DNA from 2 places in the Ferrigenium straubiae genome. Region 1 is predicted to be linked to the other one. Evidence: riboswitches for the same ligand, from Rfam matches in the RefSeq annotation. Region 1 holds a riboswitch; the other holds the start of a gene.

Evidence for each region. Region 1 has a riboswitch for cyclic di-GMP ahead of ACRRNM_RS05815 (response regulator). Riboswitches for the same ligand answer to the same signal wherever they lie in the genome.
Region 2: another riboswitch for cyclic di-GMP. It lies ahead of ACRRNM_RS03870 (HlyD family type I secretion periplasmic adaptor subunit); the one in region 1 lies ahead of ACRRNM_RS05815 (response regulator).

What each region holds. Positions count from the first base shown of each region.
Region 1 is NZ_CP194331.1:1,241,817-1,246,103, reverse strand. It holds gene rsxA (electron transport complex subunit RsxA) at 1-572, opposite strand, end outside; gene ACRRNM_RS05815 (response regulator) at 699-1,619, opposite strand; cyclic di-GMP riboswitch class I at 1,639-1,725, opposite strand; gene ACRRNM_RS05810 (quinone-dependent dihydroorotate dehydrogenase) at 1,819-2,835, opposite strand; gene ACRRNM_RS05805 (hypothetical protein) at 2,839-3,720, opposite strand; gene ACRRNM_RS05800 (arginyltransferase) at 3,717-4,287, opposite strand, start outside.
Region 2 is NZ_CP194331.1:855,723-860,009, reverse strand. It holds gene ACRRNM_RS03875 (peptidase domain-containing ABC transporter) at 1-1,923, shown strand, start outside; cyclic di-GMP riboswitch class I at 2,188-2,272, shown strand; gene ACRRNM_RS03870 (HlyD family type I secretion periplasmic adaptor subunit) at 2,466-3,833, shown strand; gene ACRRNM_RS03865 (hypothetical protein) at 3,879-4,229, shown strand.

The DNA.
Region 1 (4,287 bases):
TTGATGAACCCCGAAAACCCCATGAACGACAGGCTCATCAGCCCCGCCGTGACCATCGCGATTGCCGAGCCCTTGAAGATGCCCGGCACGTCCGCACCTTCCATGCGCTCGCGCATCCCGGCGAACAGCACCATCACCAGCGTGAAGCCCAGCGCGCCGCCCATGCCGAAGAAGACGGATTCCATGAAGTTGTGGTTCGCCTGCACGTTGAGCAGCGGGATGCCCAGCACCGCGCAGTTGGTGGTGATGAGCGGCAGGTAGATGCCGAGCACCTGGTGCAGCATCGGGCTGGTCTTCTGGATCACCATCTCGGTGAACTGCACGATGCCCGCGATCACCACGATAAACGACAGCGTGGTCAGGTAGGAGAGCTCCGGCCCGAGCAGGTATTCGTTGATGAGGTAGCTGGCGCCCGAGGCCACGGTCAGCACGAAGGTGGTGGCCAGACCCATGCCGAGCGAAGTCTCCAGCTTCCGGGATACCCCCATGAAGGGGCAGAGGCCGAGAATCTTGACCATCACGATGTTGTTCACGAACACCGCGCCAACCAGGATGAGCAGATATTCGGTCATATTCGCACCTGTGGAATCAGGGGCGGATTATCTCCCGATTCAAATGCCGCTTCAATCGTTCGCGTTCAGAGGTTTCCAAAAAACAACGCCCCGCAAGAAGCGGGGCGCCGATGAGAGGGGGGATTTTCAGTGGCTGCCTGAGGGTAGTGGCGGCGCTGATGCGTGGTCGGCTACTTTTGCCATTTGGGCGCAGAATTTTTCCCTGCAGGAAGCGATAAACGATTCGAGTTTTTCCTTGAGTGGTGGAGGGACATTAACGAACTCAACCGCCACCTCGGTATTGCGCAATGGGTCGGTGCAGGATTTGCTGAATTCCACCCGCTTTATTCTTGCCTGGAAATGGAATGGAGAGTCATTTTCCAGCGGCAGGGTAACGGTGGCAAAGTCATCGACATACCCGCTGCCAGGTTTGACTTGCGAAGTCTTCACCCGGCAGCCGGTCATCGAGATATCGGCCAGTTCCGCCCCGTAGTCGTGAAATGAATCGAAGCCGATGTTGATTTCACAAGGCAGGGCGGTCTTGAGCCTCTCGGCGCGACGCCGTTCCATCAGGCCTTTGAGGCGGTGCACCATGCCAACCAACTGGTCGGGGGCAAAGGGCTTGCACAGGTAATCGGCGGCGCCCTCCCGGAGGGCGATTTCCCGGGCAACGGGCTCGACGCTGGATGACATCAGCACGAAGCGGGTGCGCATGCTATGCGGGCTGTTGCGGATGATTCCAAGAAGATCGCGCGGGGACAGACCGGGCATTTCCAATGAGCTGAAAATCCAGTTGATGACGCGCCCGGACTTCAGTACTCGAACTGCATCGTCTGCATCCTTGGCTTCGTGGATTTCCTTGCATCCCAAATCCCGATGAAGAATCTTCCGGACGTAATCCCGCGTGGCTTGCGAAGTATCAACGATTAGCGCATTGGAAAGTAACATGGTATTGCTCCTTTCATCGTGTCCGATCCGGTACGAAACAGGCTGCGCGCGGCAATGCCGGATCAATCGGTTTATGAAAAGGCTGTGGGGCAGATGAGGAAGGACGCGTGCTAAACGCAAAGAAGGAAAACTTCATCGGTTTGGCGACCCCGCTGTCATATGGCATAGCCAGTCAGACCGGTGGTTTTGCGTCCCCGCCTTTCGGTCGGGTTTGCCCTTTACAACCTTGTGCTGCCACTCTAGCAGATCATGCAAAAAAAGTGTATCAAATTTGTCGAGGATGAATGCCGGAGACAGGTGCTTCCGGCTCAGCCTCGAATTACAGGGCGCGGAGGGCGGCGCAGCATTCGCCGACCAGCGCCGGACCGCGATAGATCAGGCCGCTGTAGAGCTGTACCAATGAGGCTCCCGCCTCGATCTTCTCCGCGGCGTTCGCGCCGCTCAGGATGCCGCCCGCGCCGATGATGGGCAGCGCGCCTTGCAGTTCGGCGGCAAGCTGGCGGATCACGGCGGTGGATTTTTCGCGCACCGGGGCGCCGGAGAGTCCGCCGGTCTCGTTGCAGTGCGGCAGGTTTTCCACGCCCTCGCGCGACAGCGTGGTGTTGGTCGCGATCACGCCGTCGATGCGGTGTTTGACGAGCAGCGCGGCGATCTGTTTAACCTGTTCCGCGTCGAGGTCGGGGGCAATCTTCACCGCGAGCGGCGTGTATTTGCCGTGTGTTTCGGCGAGCTTCAGTTGTTCCGCCCTTAGTTGCGCGAGCAGCGCGTCGAGTTCGTCGCCGCCCTGCAACTGGCGCAGGTTCTTCGTGTTGGGCGAGGAGATGTTGACGGTGACGTAGCTCGCGTGCGCGTACACCTTGCGCAGACAGATCAGGTAGTCGTCTGCCGCCTTCTCGATCGGCGTGGCAGCGTTCTTGCCGATGTTGATACCGAGGATACCCTTGCATTTTGCGCACTGCACATTCTCGATCAGCGCATCCACGCCTTCGTTGTTGAAGCCCATGCGGTTTATGATGCCCTGCGCTCCGGGCAGGCGGAACAGGCGCGGCCGGGGGTTGCCGGGCTGCGGCAGCGGGGTCACGGTGCCGATCTCGATGAAGCCGAAGCCGAGCGCCGCGAGCCCGGCTATGCACTCGCCGTTCTTGTCGAGCCCGGCGGCGAGGCCGACGGGGTTGGGGAAGGTCAGCCCCATCACGGTGCGCGGATCGTCGGGGGGGCGCTTCGCGATGAGGCCGCTCAGGCCGAGAGCATGCGCGGTTCTGAGTCCGCTTAGTGTCAGGTTATGGGCGGTCTCCGGGTCAAGCCGGAACAGCAGGGGGCGCAGCAGTGGGTACATGGGTCAGTTCTTCTTCACGACGATGGGGATGGAAAATTTTTTCTTCTTGAACAGGTCGCTGCGCTTCTTGCCGCGCCAGTTCTCCGCGATGATGTCGCCGAGCTGCAGGCACAGCAGGCCGAACAGGGCATAGCCGGCCTGCGCGAACAGTGGGCTGACCGCGAGATCGCCGCCCGCCACCCGATGGCTCATCGCGGCGAGGTTGCCGACGATCAGGCCGGCGAGCACGGCGCAGGCTACGCGCCCCCAGTCGCCGGATGTCAGGCTGGAGAAGATCGTGCTCTCGTGCCACAGCAATTGCAGTGCAACCAGCAGCAACAGCGGCGCTGCCCACAGCAGCCAGGAGAGTTGCGCGGGCCATGCCGCGCCGCCCAGCAGTCCCAGCATCGCAAGCGGCAACAGGGTGAAGGCCAGCGTTTCGGGGGCGGGCGCGGGCAGGGCGGGGCCGCGCGCGAGGCGCTTGAGCAGGCCGGTGAACGAGCCGAGCAGGGCGCGCGTGATGAGGACGGCGGGTGCCAGCAGCGCAAAAAGGGCGGTGCAGAGCATGATCTGCAGGAGCGAATGATCCGGCCCGCTCAGCCAGCTTGCGACAAACAGGTTGAGGTAAACGATCAGCCAGCCCAGCACGGCGCCCGCCGCGGCCATGGCCAGATAGTAATTGTGCTGCATGCCGAACGGGCTGTTGCCGGTGCGTATTTTGACGAAGAAATTGACGAGCAGCGCGTAGCCCAGCAGCAGGAGGGCTGTTACGGGGATGGCTGCAATGCTGCCTTCGGCGAGTCGCTCGCCAACAGGGAGCTCATACCATTCATGTCCGCTCAACAGGAGGCCGGCGAGCGGCAACAGCAACAGGGCGGCGATGAAAACGCCCAGGCGCGTCTTCAAGCCGGCTCCTTGCCGAGCGCTTGCCATGTCCCGGCTATCAGCCCCTCGGCGGGCTGGTAGCCGGTCTTGTAGGACATCTTGCGGCTGTGCTTGATCCAGTAGCCGAGATAGACGAAATCCAGGTCGAGCTTGCGGCACAGTTCGATCTGCCACAGCACGTTGTAGACCCCGAAGCGCGCGCGCGGCAGATCAGGTTCGTAGAAGGTGTACACCGAGGACAGGCCGTCGCTGAGCAGGTCGATCACGCTGACCATGCGCAGCGCGCCCTCCCTGTCACGGGTTTTGTCGAAGGGCTCGCGGAACTCCACCAGCAGCGTATCGACGTGGCTTTGCAGCAGGAAATCCCGGTACGAGTCGCGGTCGTCGTTGTCCATGCCGCCGTCCGGGTGGCGCGCGCGCTGGTAGCGCTGGTACAGCTCGTAATACTCCGGGCGGTCCTGCAGGCGGTGCAGGCTGGCATCGAGGTGCGCATGTTGCGCCCAGGCGCGCCGCTGCGAGCGGTTGGGCGCGAACTGTTTGACCGGGATGCGCAGCGGCACGCAGGCGCTGCAGCCTTCGCATTGCGGG
Region 2 (4,287 bases), 390 kb from region 1:
CATCCGGAAGAAGGACAGGAGGCTCCGCCGCCCAAGCTTGCAACCCCCGCGCTGCTCGTCAAGGCCGACGAAGAGCGCGTGCTGTTCTTCCGCGCAGGAGCCGAGCAGCCCGAGACCGTTCCGCTCGCCGAGTTCACGCAACACTTCCGCAACGACATCCTGCTGGTCGCGCGCGACACCGCGCAGACCGCGGCCGACCTCGAAGAGGAACAGACCGACTCCGCCCCGCAGCCCCCCGCGCCCGGCCACACACCGTTCGGCTTCCGCTGGTTCGTGCCGGAGCTGATGAAGCACAAGCGCGTCTGGCGCGACATCCTCATCGCCTCGCTCGCCATCCAGCTCGTCGGCCTCGTCACCCCGCTGTTCACCCAGGTCATCATTGACAAGGTCATCGTTCACCAGACACAGAGCACCCTCATCGCCATCGCCGTGGGGCTGGTCATGTTCATGTTGTTCAACAGCGCCATGACCTGGCTGCGCCAGTACTTCGTGCTGCACACCGGCAACCGCATCGACGCCGTGCTCGGCAGCCAGGTGTTCCGCCACCTCTTGCACCTGCCGCTGCCGTACTTCGAACACCGCCCCACCGGCACGCTGGTCGCGCGCCTGCATGGCGTCGAGACGGTGCGCGAATTCATCTCCGGCGCGGCCGTCACCTTGCTGCTCGACCTGCCGTTCCTGCTCATCTTCCTCGCCGTGATGTTCTGGTACAGCTGGCAGCTCACCCTGATCGCGCTCCTGCTGCTGTCGCTCATCTGCGCCCTGAGCTTCGCCGTCACGCCCGCGCTGCGCGACAAGCTCAACCACCAGTTCCTGCTGGGCGCAAAAAACCAGGCCTTCGTCACCGAATATGTCGCCGGCATGGAGACCGTCAAATCCCTGCAGATGGAACCGGTGCTGGAACAGAAATATGGCGACCTGCTCTCTAACTATCTCGCCGCCGGCTTCTCCACGCGCCAACTCTCCAACAGCTACAACGTCGCCGCCAACGCACTCGAACAGATCATGACCCTGTCCATCCTCGTGGTCGGCGCGCTGCTCGTGATGCGGAACGAAGGCTTCACCATCGGCATGCTGGTCGCATTCCAGATGTTCGCGGGACGCATGAGCCAGCCGATGCTGCGCCTGGCCGGGCTGTGGCAGGAATTCCAGCAGGCCGACATCGCCGTCAAGCGCCTCGGCGACCTGATGGACGCCCCCGCCGAACCGCATGCCCTCGTTCCCGCGCGTGCGCGCGGCGGGGCAGGGGGCAAGGTCGAGCTCAGGGAGGTCAGCTTCCGCTACAGCGACAAGCATCCCTACCTGTACCGCAATCTCAACCTCACCCTGCCCGCGGGCAAGCTCACCGTGCTGATGGGGCCGTCCGGCTGCGGCAAGAGCACGCTGGCCAAGATGCTGCAGGGGTTCTACTGGCCGACCGACGGCAGCGTGCTGCTCGACGGCTACGACATCCGCCACCTCGCCGCGAACGAACTGCGCGCCAACTTCGGCGTCGTCCCGCAGGAGACGCGCCTCTTTTCCGGCACGCTCTACGACAACCTGCAACTGGCCAATCCGCACGCCGGCTTCGAGGAGATCGTCCACGCCTGCAAGATGGCCGAGATACATGCGGTCATCGAGCAGCTCCCGCAAGGCTACCAGACCCCGGTGGGCGAGAACGGCATCGGCCTCTCGGGCGGGCAGCGCCAGCGCATCGCCATTGCGCGCGCCCTGCTCAAGCGCCCGCGCGTGTTGATCTTCGACGAATCGGTGAGCAACCTCGATATGCAGACCGCCGAACACTTCGCCGGCACCATCAACAAGCTCAAGGGCAAGGTCACCATGCTGTTCATCACCCACCAGTTGCCCAAGGCGCTGCAGGTGGACGAAGTGATCGAGTTCGGCAAACCTGAGGCGGGGACAGCTGCGGCGGTGAGCCATTAGGCACGAAATCGCCGGATTGTCCCAAATGACTAGGCCGAAATATATATGCATTTCGGCATATTGTTTTATGCCTGTCCGCGGATTAACGTTACGCCCAAACAAAAATAATTAGGGAAGCGTGAATAAGTCCTCCGTTCGTAGTGAGCTTGTCGAACCATGAACGGAGCATGGAATGAAATCCGCAAGCCGTAAAGCCCGCCCTTCGACAGGCTCAGGGCAAACGTACTTGTTCAGTTTCCTTGCCACCGGATTTTTCCGGGGCACCAATGAAAAAGGCAAACCTGCCGAAAGGCAGGGACGCAAAGTTTCCGGTCTAAGGGGTAAAACCTATGATGGCGGGGCTGCCAATGGTAGTTTTCGGCAGCTCCTTTGTTTGTGGAGAGAGGGGCGTCATGTTGGTGAGGTCAGTTGCAAAAGTACATCTCCCTTATCGCGGTGCGGTAAGCGGCATGTCAGACGTATTTTCTCCCGATATATCTTTCGTAGCCTCTCCCCGGATCGAGCCCGGATTGATCCAACTGAAATCCTCCGGGGAGCAATAAATGCGCGCCAAGCGCTGGAAAAAACAACTCACGGGCGTCGATCCCCTCGACTTCTCCCCCGGCCTGCTGCGCATCCAGGCGCAACCGCCCGCGCCGTTTGCGCGTACCCTGCTGTATATCCTGCTCACCCTGCTGGGGCTCCTGTTCATCTGGTCCGCCCTCGGCAAGCTCGATGTCGTCGCCAGCGCCGAGGGCAAGCTCATCCCGCAGAGCTACCTCAAGATCGTCCAGCCCTCCGAACAGGGCGTCATCCGCGACATCCTCGTCGAAGAGGGGCAGCGGGTCAAAGCCGGACAGGTGCTCATGCGCATGGACACTACCCTCTCCGGAACCGATGTCGCCACGCTGAATACGGATGCGCAGAGCAAACGCCTCACCCTGCGCCGCATCGACACCGAGCTTTCAGGCCGCCCCTTCGCCAAACAAGCCGGGGACCCCGCCGACCTCTACAGCCAGGCGCGCGCCCAGCACCAGGCCAACCGCCTCGCCTACGAGACTGCACTCGCCCAGGAACGCAGCCTGCACGCCAAGGCGCAGAGCGACCTCGCCGCCGCCGAGGAAGTTCGCACCAAGCTGCTCAAGACCCTGCCGCACTACCGCCAGCAGGACGAGGCCTACGAGAAGCTCGTCAAGGACGGCTTCGTCAGCCGCATCATGGCCAACGACAAGGCGCGCGAACGCATCGAAAAGGAACAGGACCTCAAGTCGCAGGAATACCTCATCCAGAGCGCCCAGGCCAGCCTCGACCAATCCTCCCGCAGGCTCGCCCAGATCACCGCCGACTACCGGCGCAACCTGCAGAACGAACGCGCCGACATCGAAGACAAGCTCGACAAGGCCAAGGGCGAACTCGCCAAGCAGCAATACCGCCACGGCCTCCACGAACTCAGGGCGCCGCACGACGGCATCGTCAAGGACCTCGCCACCCACACCCCCGGCACCGTCATCAGCCCCGGCACCATCCTGATGACCCTCGTCCCCAACGACGAAATCCTGCGCGCCGAAGTCTGGGTCGGCAACCAGGACGTCGGCTTCATCCACACCGGCGAACCGGTCAAGATCAAGTTCGCCGCCTACCAGTTCCAGAAGTACGGCATGGTCGAGGGTGAGGTCGCGCACCTCTCCGCCGACGCCAGCGACAACAACCCGCAACAGCAGCCCGGCAACAAGGCCGGCAGCAACCTCCCGTTCGCCTATCGCGCCTTGATCGACCTCAAGGCCCAGCACCTCATCGCCGACGGCGTGCGCCACAGCCTTAGCCCCGGCATGCAGGTTACGGCGGAGATACACCTCGGCACTCGGACCATCCTCGAATACCTGCTTTCGCCGGTGCTGGGGGCGTTCCAGGAAGCGGGGAGGGAGCGGTGAGCGCAACGATCAAGAGAACTTTGATTTCCTGACAGGAGAAGCGAAATGAAAAAGCATGACGAAGAGCCGGTTTCTTTGTTGCGTGGCTTGGCTGGCGGGGAGGTTTTTGTAGATGAACTGTTGAAACAGGTGGACGACTTCAGTCATTCCATATGGAAATCGGTGACGGCCAAGACTGAAAACTATCTCGCTCGGGCGAACGCACTGGACCGGTTTGCCGACGCCATAGAGCGGGTGACGAATTCGGTCCTGTCCGACGGGCAGCCGGTCGATGCGGAGAAGGTTGAAGCCGCCAGGGTGCAAATGAACAGTCTGAGGGTCGTAGCGGAAAAATTACGCTCGGTTGCTACGGATATACAGTCGAAAGCAGGAATTAAAGATGCCTGTCCAGAATAAGGAAGCGCTGAATATCCCTCCGTTCGTGGTGAGCCCTTCTTCGGCGTGGCTCAGGACA